DNA from 3 places in the Nocardia sp. NPDC051321 genome. Region 1 is predicted to be linked to each of the others. Evidence: riboswitches for the same ligand, from Rfam matches in the RefSeq annotation. Region 1 holds a riboswitch; each other region holds the start of a gene.
The links. A riboswitch is a leader RNA that binds a small molecule or an ion and turns the genes downstream of it on or off. The one in region 1 is predicted to bind S-adenosylmethionine.
Positions count from the first base shown of each region.

Region 2: linked by a shared signal. The riboswitch ahead of ACIA8C_RS16155 (aminotransferase class V-fold PLP-dependent enzyme) and the one ahead of ACIA8C_RS12335 (rhodanese-like domain-containing protein) in region 1 are both predicted to bind S-adenosylmethionine.
Region 3: linked by a shared signal. The riboswitch ahead of ACIA8C_RS26275 (bifunctional o-acetylhomoserine/o-acetylserine sulfhydrylase) and the one ahead of ACIA8C_RS12335 (rhodanese-like domain-containing protein) in region 1 are both predicted to bind S-adenosylmethionine.

Region 1 covers NZ_JBITEM010000004.1:572,530-577,345, reverse strand. Annotated here, with positions in the region: gene fgd (glucose-6-phosphate dehydrogenase (coenzyme-F420)) at 1-658, shown strand, start outside; gene ACIA8C_RS12340 (O-succinylhomoserine sulfhydrylase) at 748-1,962, opposite strand; gene ACIA8C_RS12335 (rhodanese-like domain-containing protein) at 2,012-2,428, opposite strand; SAM riboswitch class IV at 2,443-2,559, opposite strand; gene ACIA8C_RS12330 (hypothetical protein) at 2,623-3,069, opposite strand; gene ACIA8C_RS12325 (FAD-dependent oxidoreductase) at 3,417-4,805, shown strand.
Region 2 covers NZ_JBITEM010000006.1:264,902-269,717, forward strand. Annotated here, with positions in the region: gene ACIA8C_RS16145 (YbaK/EbsC family protein) at 1-408, shown strand, start outside; gene ACIA8C_RS16150 (flavin reductase family protein) at 607-1,158, shown strand; gene ACIA8C_RS16155 (aminotransferase class V-fold PLP-dependent enzyme) at 1,188-2,549, opposite strand; SAM riboswitch class IV at 2,597-2,710, opposite strand; gene ACIA8C_RS16160 (LysE family translocator) at 2,821-3,468, shown strand; gene ACIA8C_RS16165 (Pls/PosA family non-ribosomal peptide synthetase) at 3,799-4,816, shown strand, end outside.
Region 3 covers NZ_JBITEM010000011.1:108,085-112,900, forward strand. Annotated here, with positions in the region: gene ACIA8C_RS26265 (TetR/AcrR family transcriptional regulator) at 144-797, shown strand; gene ACIA8C_RS26270 (homoserine O-acetyltransferase) at 833-1,993, opposite strand; gene ACIA8C_RS26275 (bifunctional o-acetylhomoserine/o-acetylserine sulfhydrylase) at 1,990-3,327, opposite strand; SAM riboswitch class IV at 3,419-3,529, opposite strand; gene ACIA8C_RS26280 (TetR/AcrR family transcriptional regulator) at 3,581-4,300, opposite strand; gene ACIA8C_RS26285 (MFS transporter) at 4,429-4,816, shown strand, end outside.

The DNA of each region.
Region 1 (4,816 bases):
CAAGGGCGAATGGCCCGAGTTCAAGGAGCGTTTCGCGCGGCTGCGCGAGGCGATCGAGCTGATGCGCGCGCTGTGGACCGGCGACCGCGTCGACTTCGCCGGTGAGTACTACAACACCGTCGGCGCGTCCATCTACGACGTGCCCAAGGGCGGCATCCCGGTATACGTCGCCGCGGGCGGACCGCTGGTCGCGCGCTACGCGGGCCGCGCCGGAGACGGCTTCATCTGCACCTCTGGCAAGGGCATGGACCTCTACACCGAGAAGCTGATGCCCGCCGTCGCCGAGGGCGCCGCCAAGGCAGGCCGCACCGTCGACGACATCGACCGGATGATCGAGATCAAGATCTCCTACGACACCGATCCCGAACTGGCACAGGAGAACACCCGCTTCTGGGCCCCCCTGAGCCTCACCCCCGAACAAAAGCACAGCATCACCGACCCCATCGAAATGGAAGCCGCCGCCGACGCCCTGCCGATCGAACAGATCGCCAAACGCTGGATCGTCGCCAGCGACCCCGACCAAACCGTCGACCTCATCAAGCCCTACCTGGACGCCGGCCTCAACCACCTGGTCTTCCACGCTCCCGGCCACGACCAACGCCGCTTCCTCGACCTCTTCCAACGCGACCTGGCCCCCCGCCTCCGCGCCCTGGCCTGACCCCACAGACCATCCACACGTCGCACAGGGACTGAGCTGCCTGTGCGACGTGTGGGCGTCGACCTGCTGTGATCTGTGTGGAAAATCCGCTAGCTGAGGGCGTGGTCGAGGTCGGCTAGGAGGTCTTCGACGTCCTCTAGGCCGGTGGAGATGCGGAGGACGCCGTCGGAGAGGCCGATGGTGGCCCGGCCTTCGGGGCCCATCGCGCGGTGGGTTGTGGTGGCGGGGTGGGTGATCAGGGATTTGGCGTCGCCGAGGTTGTTGGAGATGTCGATGATGCGCAGGCGGTTGAGGACTTCGAAGGCGCGCTTCTTCGCCTCGTGCGCGGGAGCGTTCAGTTCGAAGGTGACCACGGTGCCGCCTGCGCTCATCTGGCTGGTGGCCAGGTCGTGCTGCGGATGTGATTGCAGGAACGGGTATTTCACCCAGCTGACCGACTTGTCGGCCTCCAGGAAGCGGGCGATACGCAACGCCGATTCGGTCGAATGACGCACGCGCAGCGGCATTGTCTCCAAACCCTTTAGCAGGGTCCACGCGTTGAACGGGCTCAGGGCCGGACCGGTATGGCGCATCAGGGTTTTCACCGGGCCGTCGATGTAGTCCTTCGCGCCGAGGATGGCGCCGCCGAGCACCCGGCCCTGGCCGTCGATGTGCTTGGTGCCGGAGTAGACGACCACGTCGGCGCCGAGTTCGAAGCCGCGCTGCAGCAGCGGGGTGGCAAAGACGTTGTCCAGCACCACCTTCGCGCCCGCGGCGTGCGCGAGCTCGGTGACCCGGCGCACGTCGACGAGGGTCTGCATGGGATTGGCCGGGGTTTCGAAGAACACCGCCTCGGTGGGCACGGACAACGCCTGCTCCCACTGCTCGAGATCCTCGCCGTCGACGAAGACGGTCTCGATGCCCCAGCGCGGCAGGATCTCGTTGCACACCACGAAGCAGGACCCGAATAGGCTGCGCGCGGCGACAAGCCGATCACCGGCCCCGAGCAGCGCACCCAAAGCGGTGAATACCGCGGACATTCCGCTCGCGGTCGCGAAGCACGCCTCGGCGCCGTCGAGCAGCCGCATCCGCTCCTCGAACATGGCCACCGTCGGGTTGCCGTAGCGGGAGTAGACGAAATGCTCCACGTCGCCGGTGAACGCGGCCTCGGCGGCCTCCGCGCTCTCGTAGACGAAGCCCGAGGTCAGGTAGAGCGCCTCGGAGGTTTCCTCGAAACCGGAGCGGCGCAACCCGCCGCGCACCCCGAGGGTCGCGGGGCCGACGCCATCGGGCAGCGGCTTGTCGAACGCACCACCGGTAATCACGACTGCCTCCCTGCGCCGCACCCCACAAACGCGGACCTACAGCACGTGCTCATGACTGCCGCCAGGGCAAGCCGAGGGCACGCCAGCCGGTTCCGCCGCGATGTCCGTCGGCGTCGACCGGTCCTTCGAAACCCTCGAGCACGTTGTACGAGGTGCCGAACCCGGCCTGCGTCGAGGCGATCGCCGCGCCGATGGAGCGCTGCCCCGAGCGGCAGAGGAAGATCACCGGGGCTTCGGGATTGTGCCCGTCGAGCGCCGTGACCAGCTGCTCGGTGAACTCGCCGTTGCGCGTGCCGGTCGAGTCGACCCACTCGATCAGCACCGTCGGGCGCTCGATCGAACTGGTGTCGGGCACGCCGACAAACTTCCATTCGGCCTCGGTACGCACGTCGACCAAGACGGCTTCGGGGTTGTCTCGCAACAGATCCCAAGCCTGCTGCGGGGTGATGTCACCGGCATAACTCATTTGGACCCTCCTAGAATCCGCACTTGCCGCGCTCGGGTTTGACGCGCGGCCAGGTCGTCACCCGGAGCACCCCACCGCGGAGGAGGGTTGCCGACCAGTATTGCCGGGGCTTGACACTGGTTCTCATGACCTTCTGCTGAGATTGCCTGGACTGGGGTCACCCTGTCAAATGGCTGCTCACGGTATGAGAATGCTCAATTACAGACCAGCCATTTGTCGCCGGATCTGGTCAGGTTCCAGGTGGAAGTCTGCTCATCGCCGTCGACCTTGGTGGTGACCGTCGCCTTCGCCCGATCGCCGTCGACCTGCGGATCATCGAGTTTCGTGATTTCCACAGTCTTTCCGCCGCCGGACCGCCCGGCAAGTGGGGACCGTTTCGGATCGAAGCCCTGGCAGCCAGCGCCTGGTGGGGGCACCAAGTCGGTGTTGTTAGACCCCTCGACGAAGTTGCGCACCGCGGCGGTGATCCGGTCCGATTCTGTGACATTTTTCTCAGCGGGCGACAGCACCCCGCCGAGCACGATCGCGCCGAGCACGAGCACCGCGACAACAGCCGCGGCGACGAACGGTGCCACGGAACGCTTGTCGGTCTGGTCGACCTTGATGACTTCGTCCTCCGCAGGTGACTGCTGATCGCTCATGCCACGATGATCCCTGGTCGGCGGCGTTATCCGGCGCGCACCCCCGCACCGCCGCGCCGCAGGCGACGAAGGTTGTTGTGCCGCGCGGGGAATCAACGGCGCGCGAGCGGATAACCCAAGAGCGCACGTCGGCGGCATCCGTTCAGTTCACGCACCGCCGGGGGCGACTGCACGCACCACCGATAGAATCGCGAGACTGCGGCCTGCTGTCATAGCCGCGGCTGGGGTGGCCACGAGCCGACAACTCCAGCGTCCGCGCCGCCAGGTGCAACCAGCCAGCGCGTAACTTAGCCTAGGCTAAGGAAGACGCCGTAATTTGTTCTCGACCATAAGGGTGCGCGTAAAAGATGACCGAACAGAGTGCAGCTAACCGCCCGCTCCGCATCGCCATCGTCGGCGCCGGACCGGCCGGGATCTACGCCGCCGACGCGCTGATGAAGTCCGACGCCGAGGTCAGCATCGACCTGTTCGAGCGCATGCCCGCGCCGTTCGGGCTGATCCGCTACGGCGTCGCGCCGGACCATCCGCGCATCAAGGGCATCATCACCGCCCTGCACAAGGTCCTCGACAAGCCGCAGGTACGCCTGCTCGGCAACATCGACTACGGCACCGACATCACCCTCGATGACCTGCGCACCTTCTACGACGCGGTGATCTTCTCGACCGGCGCCAACGCCGACCGCGCGCTCGGCATCCCCGGCATCGGCCTGGACGGCTCCTATGGCGCGGCCGACTTCGTGTCCTGGTACGACGGACACCCGGACGTGCCGCGCACCTGGCCGCTGGACGCGGAGAAGGTCGCCGTGCTCGGCGTCGGCAATGTCGCCCTCGACGTGGCCCGCGTGCTGGCCAAGACCGGCGACGAGCTGCTGCCGACCGAGATCCCGCCGAACGTCTACGCGGGCCTCAAGGCCAACAAGGCGCTCGAGGTGCACGTGTTCGGCCGCCGCGGCCCGGCGCAGGCCAAGTTCACCCCGCTGGAGCTGCGCGAGCTGGATCATTCGCCGACCATCGAGGTCATCGTCGATCCCGAGGACATCGACTACGACGAGGGCTCCGAGGCCGCGCGCCGCCACTCCAAGCAGGTCGACATGATCGCGAACACGCTGGAGCAGTGGGCGATTCGCGACGTCGGCAACCGCCCGCACAAGCTGTTCCTGCACTTCTTCGAGTCGCCCTCGGAGATCCTCGGCGAGGACGGCAAGGTCGTCGGCCTGCGCACCGAGCGCACCCAGCTCGACGGCACCGGCAACGTCAAGGGCACCGGCACCTTCAAGGAATGGGACGTGCAGGCGGTCTACCGCGCCGTCGGTTACCTGTCGCAGAACCTGACCAACCTGCCGTTCGACGACCAGGCGGGCACCGTGCCCAACGAGGCGGGCCGGGTGATCGGCGACGAGAACGCCGACGGCGCCGACCGCTACGTGCCCGCCACCTACGTCACCGGTTGGATCAAGCGCGGCCCGGTCGGCCTCATCGGCCACACCAAGGGCGACGCCAACGAGACGGTGGCCTGCCTGCTCGACGACAGCGCGAACTTCACCCCGGCCGCGCAGCCGGAGCTGGACGCCGTCACCACGTTCCTGGAGGGCAAGGGCATCCCCTTCACCACCTGGCAGGGCTGGTACCGCCTGGACGCGCACGAGCGCTCGCTCGGCGAACCGGAGGGCCGCGAGCGCGTCAAGGTCGTCGAGCGCGAGGACATGCTGCGGGCCAGCGAGCCGCACAAGGTCTAGACCGACGCGCT
Region 2 (4,816 bases), on a different contig from region 1:
GGTGTCATCGTGACCCAGCCGGCACCAACCCCCACCGTCGAAGATGCCGCGCGAACGCTCGGCGTCGAGGTGGGCGCCATCACCTCCGCGCTGGTCTTCCTGCTGGACGAGGATCCTGTGCTGCTCCTGGTCTCCGGCGCGCACGAGGTAGACCTCGAATCCACCGGAAAGCGCCTCGACGGCACCCTCACCCCGGCCCCCGCCGAAATGGTCCGCGAGGTCACCGGCCAGCCGATCGGCGGCATCGCCCCCGTCGGCCACCCCACCAACCTCCCCACCTGGGTAGACACCGCCCTATCGAACCATCGCGAGGTATGGGCCGCAGGCGGCCACCCGAACACAGTGTTCCGCACCTCTTTCCACGAACTGGTCCGAATAACCGCAGGCCTCCCCCTGGACGTCGACTAACCCAGCACATCACCCCAGCCAGTCTTTTTCTTTAACCCACCGCCACCACTGATCTCGCAAGCACATGGGTAACTCACCGGGCACGGGCTAATCCACCCCCATCGATACCGCCAGTCGCCAACGTCACTCTCACGCCACCCAAGTCTGGCCTAAATACCCGGAGAGGCGGGGGAGCCGGGACAGCGTAGGTTTGGGTGGGTGACCGAAGCAGAACGGCCCGCCACGGATTTCCAGGTCCCTGATGATCTGAGCGGGATCACCGCCGAGCAATTCCGCGCCTCGATGCGCCACTATCCGGCGGGCGTCACCGTTGTCACGCTGAACTCTCCGAACGGCCCGATCGGCTTCACCGCGACGTCTTTCGCGTCGCTGTCGCTGGCGCCTCCGCTGGTGTCTTTCAACATCGCGCACACCTCTTCCAGCCTGACCGCCCTGCTCGATGCCGAGTCCGTCGTCATTCATTTTCTCGGCGAACACCAGCACGACCTGGCTCAGCGCTTCGCCCGCACCGCCGCGGACCGTTTCACCGACCGTTCGCTGTGGACCACCCTCGACACCGGCGAACCGGTCCTGCACGGCACGCCCATCTGGCTGCGCGCCACCATCCACCAGCTGATCCCCCTCGGCGACCACACCCTCGTCGTCGGCCTGGTGACCCGAGTCCACGACAACACCAACGAAACCCCCGCCGCCGCTCCCCTGCTCTACTACAACGGCCGGTACCACCGCCCGACAAGGCTCGGCGACTGAGCCGAGGCCGGGCGACCGCTGTTGCCGGACTAGCCGATCAGGCAGGGAGCCGCGCCGGTCGGGGCTTCGGAAGTGAACGGGCGGGTTTCGGGGGTGGGGTTCCAAAGACCCTGTGTGGCGGCGTAGTTCCAGGCCGGGCCGGTGCGCACGAGGGTGCCGACGGCTTCGATGAGCCGGTCTACGTCGGCGAGGGTGGTGCCTAGGCCGATGCTGGCGCGGAGCGCACCGTCGAGGTCGAGGCGGGCGAGCAGCGGGTGCGCGCAGAAGCGGCCGTCGCGGACGCCGATGCCGTGTTCGGCGGAGAGGTAGGCGGCGACGTGGCCGGGGACGAAGCCGTCCAGGGTGAAGGCGACGATGCCGACGGTGTCGGGTGCGTCGTTCCAGATACGCAGCAGGTTGACGCCGGGGATGGCGGCGAGGCCGTCGCGCAGCCGGTCGGCCAGGCGGTGTTCGTGCGCGGCGAGGGTGTCGGCGTCGATTCGACTGAGCGCGTCGCAGGCGGCGGCGAGTGCGGCGGCGCCGAGCACGTTGGGTGAACCACCCTCGTGCCGTTGCGGCGCGGGCGCCCATTCGGCGCCGGCGGTGGTGACCTCACGGACCGCGCCGCCACCGGCCAGGTAGGGCTGCGCGGTGTCGAGCCAGTCGCGGCGGCCGACCAGCACGCCCGCGCCGAACGGCGCGTACAGCTTGTGCCCGGAAAACGCGAGGTAGTCGATGCCGGTGTCGCGCAGGCTGATTCGCCGGTGCGGCGCGAGCTGGGCGGCGTCGACGAGGATGCGGGCGCCGCACTGGTGGGCGATGGTGGCCAGGCGCTCCAGCGGCAGCACCTCGCCGGTGACGTTGGACGCGCCGGTGACCGCGAGCAGCGCGGCGGGCTTGCTACACAGCTCGGCGACCAACCGCCCGACGGTCTCCTCGACGGTGGCCGCGGCCTGCACGACGCGGCGGCCGTGCCTGGTCCACGGCAGGAAGTTGGCGTGATGCTCGATGTCGAGCACCACGGTGTCGCCGGGCACGCAGGACGCGAGCAGATTCAGCGAGTCGGTGGTGTTGCGGGTGAACACCACCACCTGGTCGTCGGTCGCGTCGAGGAAGCGCCTCACCGAACCACGGGCCGCCTCGTAGCACTCGGTGGAGATCCGCGAGGCGTAGCCCGCGCCGCGGTGCACGCTTGCGTAGAACGGCAGCAGCTGCTGCACCCGGTCGGTGACCTGGGCCAATGCCGGTGCGCTCGCGGCGTAGTCGAAGTTGGCGTAGGTGGTCGTCCCGCCCTGGACGAGGGGCACCTGGAGGTCGTCACCGGATACCCTGGCGAGGGGGGCAGAGCTTACCCACCCCGCCGGCTCCGCCGTCTGCCGTCCCCTAGCGTTCTGGCTCACCACAGCAGTCATCACGAAAATCCCGTCGGCTCTGGGACCCGCAATCAGACGATTCGTCGAGTCCGCGCTTGCCGCACCCGGTCGGGTGTCAGCCCGGTCGTCACCCGGAGCACCCCACCGCGGAGGAGGGTTGCCGACCAGCAAGCCGGGGCTGAACGCTGGTACTCATGACCTGTTCCGAGATTGGCAGATGCCCCCCGGCGCTGTCAACCACGGCCACGGCGCGTGTGTCGGCAGGCAATAAAGCGTTGCCAATTCGGCCGTGCTGGGTTCACATCGTGAGGTGTCACTTTCGCTACTGATCAGCTTCGTCGGCCTGTGCGTCCTGCTGGCGCTCACGCCGGGGCCGGATTCGTTCCTGGTGCTGCGGTTCTCGCTGGTCGACGCGCGACCGGGCGTCGCGGCCGCGATCGGGTCGTCGCTGGGCGGGCTGCTGTGGGCGGTGGTGGTCGCCGCTGGTGTCGCCACGCTGCTCGAGCAGTCGGCGACGGCGTACCGCGCGCTGAAGCTGATCGGTGGAATCTACTTGGTGTACTTGGGTATTCGCGCGCTGCTCGAGCAACGACGGCAGCGCATCGCCGGCCGGGAATCCGACGGCGCCGACGGCCTCGCGCGGGCGGGCGGCGGCTCCCGCGCATCGGTTCGCTCGGCGTTCACCGCAGGCGTCGTCTCGTGCCTGTTCAACCCGAAAGTCGGGCTGTTCTATCTCGCCGTACTGCCCCAGTTCCTGACCGAGGTCACCTTCGCCAACACCCTCGCGCTCGGTGCCGTCGAATCGTCGATTGCGGCGGTCGCGATGGTGCTCTTGGCGCTGGCCGCCTCTCGTGCGGTCGCGCTGCTGCGCCGTCCGCGGATCCGGGACCGGCTCGAACTGGCCGGCGCCGCCATCCTCGCCGCGCTCGGCGTCGGCACCGCCGCCTCCGCGGCGTGACCCGAAACGCACTGAGCTGCAAGATCACCAGGCCGATGAGGGGAATCACACCGGGTTGAGCACGCCGGTTCAGCGACCGCCCAGCGAACCCACCGGGTAACCCGCCCACCAGGCCTTGCTTCGGCGTGCCCGGCAGAAATCGCCACGACCTGCAACAACCCCGTCCGCGATCTCCCGAGCGGCAGCCGCGGCGGTGCGCAACAAACGTCGACAACCCCGAGTACCGTGGACAACTGGTCACCAGGGCGTTTGCCAACTGGTAACCCAGCTATGACACAAACAACACCAGGGAAGTGCGAGGCAGGTCGAATGGGAGGTGGGCAGGGCGTCATGCTCCAACCACAGGTTGATGTGACGGTTGACCCACTACGCCGGACCGCGCACACGCCGCAGGCCCGGACCCTCGTCGACATCCTGACCGCGACCGCGCTGACCCATCCAGACGCACCCGCCATCGATGACGGCCAGATGGTGCTCAGCTACCTCGAACTCGTCGTCGAGATCGAGAAGACCATGGCCAGGCTCACCACGGCGGGCGTGCGGCCGGGCGACCGAGTCGGCGTTCGGATGCCGTCGGGCTCCCGGGAGCTCTACCTGACCATCCTCGCCGTCTTGTACGCGGGCGCCGCGTATGTGCCGGTCGACGCCGACGACCCGGACGAGCGAGCCCAGCTGGTCTTCGGCGAGGCTCAGGTCACCGCGATCGTCACCGCGGCGGGCATCGAGACGACACCGGCGGGAATCCGTGCCGCAGCGGACAATCCGGCCGACGCGAGCACCAGCACGCTGCCGACCCCCACCGACGACGCCTGGATCATCTTTACCTCGGGCTCCACCGGAACGCCGAAAGGTGTTGCGGTGACTCATCGCAACGCCGCCGCGTTCGTGGACGCCGAGGCTCGCCTCTTCCTGCCGGACGCCCCGATCGGCCCCGGCGACCGGGTGCTCGCCGGACTCTCCGTCGCCTTCGACGCCTCCTGCGAGGAAATGTGGCTGGCCTGGCGCAACGGCGCCTGCCTCGTCCCCGCCCCGCGCGACCTGGTCCGCACCGGTGCCGATCTCGGTCCGTGGCTGGTGCGGCGCGAAATCAGCATCGTGTCCACGGTGCCGACGCTGGCCGCCACCTGGCCCGCCGAGGCGCTGGACGCGGTCCGGCTGTTGATCTTCGGCGGTGAAGCGGTGCCGCCCGAACTCGCCGAACGACTTGCGGGGAACACGGCCGCGCGAGCGACGGGCCCGGAGGAGGTAGCGCAGCGTAACCACGGAGGGCACCGCGAACGCGGCGAATCCAACGCCGATTCGGATCGTGAGGTGTGGAATACCTACGGCCCCACCGAGGCAACCGTAG
Region 3 (4,816 bases), on a different contig from region 1:
CGCCCCGGCACCGGGGGTGAATACAACGCAACCGTAGCAATTGCTGGCAATGAATACAACGGATGCGTAGCATTTGTGTCGGAGGGGATGCGGGATCGAGATCGGAATGCTGTCAGGATGGACCGCATGGAGGTGCAGCGGCAGTGACGACATCGCGTACCGCGGCGGACAAGCCGCGCAGGCGCTACGCGCCACGGCTGCCGCCGGAGCAGCGCCGAGCCCAACTGCTCGACGCCGCCTTCGCGGTGCTGAGCCGGGCGGAACTGCACGAACTGAGCATGGAGGCGGTCGCCCAGGAGGCCGGCGTCGGCAAGCCGGTGCTCTACACCGTCTTCAAGACTCGCGCCGAACTCGTTGCGGCACTGCTGGAACGGGAGCGCGAACGGGGCCTCGAGCAGGTCGCCGAGACCATGCCGACCGATCTGATGGGCGCCGACCCGGTCGTCGCCGCCTCGGCCACCGTTGAGGCGTTCGTCGGTGTGGCACTGGAGAATCCGACCCGCTGGCGGCTGATCCTCGCCGGACCTGGCAATGCCCCCGACGAATATCGGGAGGCATTGCGCAAGTCCCGCGCGGGCATATTCGACCAGGCCGAGGCGCTGGTCCGGATCGGCACCGCGCTCGAACCCCGTTGGGCCGGAGTGGATTCCGTTCTGCTCACCAACTCGCTGCTACAGGTCGCCGAGATGCTCGGCAGGCTGGCGGTCAGCGAGCCCGACGAATACCCCCGCGAACGCCTGCAGGGATTCGTCCACGCCATCGTCGGCCTGCTGGTCGGCGCCCCCGCCGACGACTGATCGTGCGCGGCGAAACCGCTGCGCACGAGGTGGATTCAGTTAGCAGGCTGACGGCTCTGCTGCGCCAGCCGCATCGTCTCGGTCAGCAGCTTGGACACCGCCGCGGCCTCGGTGAGGAAGCCGTCGTGTCCGTCGCGCGAGTGCACGACCTCCAGTCCGTCGCAGCCAGGCAATCCCTCGGCGAGTTCCTGCTGCGTGCGCAGCGGATACAGCCGATCGGAGTCGACGCCGCCGACCACGCACGGGACCGGCGTCGCGGCCAGCGCCGCTCGTACGCCGCCGCGTCCGCGCCCGACGTCGTGCCGGTTCATCGCCTCGGTCAGCAGCACGTAGGTGCCGGGATCGAAACGCCCGCAAAGTTTGTCGGCCTGGTGGTCGAGGTAGCTCTGCACCGCGTACCGGCCGCCGCGCCACGGATCCTCGGCGCCCTGCGCGCTGTTCTCGAACCGGTGGTCCAGCTCGTCCTCGGTGCGATAGGTCAGGTGCGCGATCCGCCGGGCGATGCCCATGCCGGCCATCGGCGCGCGATCGGTGTCGTGATAATCGCCGCCCTGCCAGTCCGGATCGGCCTTGATGGCCGCGATCTGGGTGGTCTGCGTGCCGATCTGGTCGGCGGTGGCGCGGGCGCCGACGGCCAGCACCAGCGCGGAGCCGACCCGGTCCGGCGCGCCGACCATCCACTCCAGCACCCGCATGCCGCCCATCGACCCGCCGACCACCGCGGCGAGCCGCTCGATGCCGAGCCGGTCCATCAGCGCCGCCTCGGCGGACACCTGGTCGCGGATGGATATCTCCGGAAACCTTGCGCCCCAAGGCTTTCCGTCGGGCGCCAGCGTCGAAGGGCCGGTGCTGCCCTGGCAGCCGCCGAGCACGTTCGTCGCGATCACACACCACTCGTCGGTGTCGAGCGGACAGCCCGGCCCGACCATACCGTCCCACCAGCCGGGCAGCTGATGAATGTCGTCCGGGTGGCCGACCACGTGCGAGTCGCCGGTCAGCGCGTGCTCGACCAGCACCACGTTGTCCAGCGAGGGGGAGAGCTCGCCCCACCGCTGCACCGCGAGGTGCACCTGCGGGATGACCGTGCCGCTTTCCAGCTTCACGTCTCCGATGGCGATGATGCCGAGCCGCCCGTCCGGGGGTGGCAGGGCCACCCCGGACGAACGGGCGAAACTCGGTTCGGTACTCACCGTCACGTCGCCGCCGCCGCGAAACCGGCACGCAGGTCGCTCAGAATGTCCTCGATTCCCTCGATGCCCACCGCCAAACGGACCAGACCCGGGGTGACACCGGCGAGCAGTTGCTCGTCGGGCGTCAGCTGCGAATGTGTGGTCGACGCGGGGTGAATCACGAGGGAGCGCACATCTCCGATGTTAGCCACATGGCTGTGCAGGGCTAATCCGTCGACGAACTTCTTGCCCGCATCGACACCACCGCGAAGTTCGAAGGCGACGATCGCGCCCGGCCCCTTCGGTGCCAGCCGCTTGGCCCGCTCGTACCAGGGCGAAGTCGGCAGACCCGCGTAGATCACCTTCGTGACGTCGGGCTGGGTGGTCAGGAATTCGGCCACCGCCTTGGCGTTGGCGACATGCCGATCGACCCGCAAGCTGAGCGTCTCGATGCCCTGGCTGATCAGAAACGCGTTGAACGGCGAGATCGCCGAGCCGAGATCCCGCAGCAACTGCACGCGCGCCTTGAGCGCGAAGGCGGGCGCACCGAGGTCGGCGAACACCGCACCGTGGTAGCTCGGGTCCGGGGTGGTGAAGCCGGGGAAGCGCGGCTGTCCCTGCGCGTCGGTCACCGTCCAGTCGAAAGTGCCGCCGTCGACGAGCACACCCGCCACCGCCGAACCGTGCCCGCCGAGGTACTTGGTCGCCGAGTGCACGACGATGTCGGCACCGTGCGCCAGCGGCTGGATCAGGTACGGCGTGGCGACGGTGTTGTCCACGATCAGCGGCAGCCCGGCGTCGTGCGCGATGGCGGAGATACCGGGGATGTCGAAGATGGCGCTGCTCGGGTTGGCGATGGTCTCGCCGTAGAACGCCTTGGTGTTCGGCCGGATCGCGGCCCGCCACTGGTCCAGGTCGTCGGGGTCGTCGACGAAGGAGACCTCGATGCCGAGCTTGGGCAGCGAGTAGTGGAAGAGGTTGTAGGTGCCGCCGTAGAGGTGCGGGCTCGACACGATGTGATCGCCCGAGGTCGCCAGGTTCAGGATCGCGAACGTCTCCGCGGCTTGTCCGGAGGCCAGCAGCAGTGCGGCGACACCCCCTTCGAGCGCGGCGACGCGCTGTTCGACCACGTCCTGGGTGGGGTTCATGATCCGGGTGTAGATGTTGCCCGGCTCGGCGAGGCCGAACAGCGCCGCGGCGTGATCGGTATCGCGGAAGGCGTACGAGGTGGTCTGATAGATGGGCAGGGCCCTGGCACCGGTGGTGCCGTCTGGTGCCTGGCCCGCGTGCACCTGCTTGGTCTCGAAGGACCACTGCGCGGTGGGATCGATATCGGCCGCGGGCAGGGTGGAATTACTCATGAGCTTTGCTCCAAAGAAAAGGTTGTTCGCCAGAACTAGGGGGTTATCGGGATTTAGGCGAAGGACAACAACACATTTCGGGAACCTCCTGAAAGCGCGCTTGCTCTCGACCTTCGAGAGCCCGGTCATCACCCGGAGCACCCCACCGCTGCTGGAGGGTTGCCGTCCAGCAAGCCGGGGCTTCGCGCTGGCACTCATGACCTGAGGGCATCATAACCGGCCGTCGAGCGGCGGCCGAATTCTGTCCTCGAACTCAGCCGGAAGCGCTGGTCCGCGCGCCGCCGCAGACGCGGAAGAACTCCTTGAACGCGGCGGTGAAGGAGTTCCGGCCTGCCGTGGCGGCCTCGTGCAGATCGTCGTAGTCGAACATGCTCTCGCCGCACTCCATGGCGAGGTGACCGATGAGCTGCCAGGTGCCGAGGATCAGCCGCACCGGCAGTGCGCAGGGTGTGCTGCCGAGCCGTTCGGCGACCACCTCAGCGATGGCGATGTTCTTGTTGTCGGCGTGCTCGATGCTGCGCGCGCTGACCGAGGGACTGCTGCGCACGATGCGCTGCATCTGCTGGAATTGCCGGAAGGAGACCGGGCCGCCGCCGGGTTCGCTGACGGCTCGGTCGACGACCTGCAGGAACGCCGTGCGCAGCGATTCCAGTTCGTTGCCGGTGACCGGGAGCTGGCGCAGGGCCGCCGCCACCGCCTGGCCGAAGTCCTGAATCGGACCGAGGACGATGTCCTCTTTGCTGTCGAAGTACCGGTTGATCGTGCGCGGCGACACGTCGGCCGCATTGGCGATTTGCTCGACCGTCGTCGCGTCGAAACCCTGTGCCTCGCACAGGTTCAGGCCGATCTCGATGATCCGCAACCTGGTCTGCTGCTTCTTGCGTTCGCGCAGGCCGGGGTTGGCGTTCGGCGCGGCGCTCGCAGGGGTCTGCGCTGCGGCACTCGCGCCCGTCGGCGTCGGTGACTCGAGCATGCTCCCACCTTATCGAAACCCAGCGTTTTCGTGTCATTAACCGCCAAATGTCGCATCACGACATTTTTCGCTTGACGCCAATTGGCGCCTACTGACAGGATAGCCACCGAGTTCGAAGTGATGAGGAGATGACCGTGACCGACACTGCGCAAGCGGTAGAGATATCTGAAAAACGAGGCGGTTCGGCCCGCTGGTTCGCCCTCGGCGTGATCGCATTAGCCCAGCTCATGGTGGTTCTGGACGCCACCATCGTGACCATCTCGCTGCCGTTCGCGCAGGCTGATCTCGGCATCAGCGACGGCAACAAGCAGTGGATGCTGACCGCTTACACGCTGATCTTCGGCGGCCTGCTGCTGCTCGGCGGTCGACTGGCCGACTACCTGGGCCGACGCCGGATGTTCATCATCGGCCTGGTCGGCTTCGCCGCCGCGTCGGCACTTGCCGGTCTCGCGCAGAACGGCGCGGAGATGTTCGCTGGGCGCGCGCTGCAGGGTGCGTTCGCGGCGTTGCTCGCAC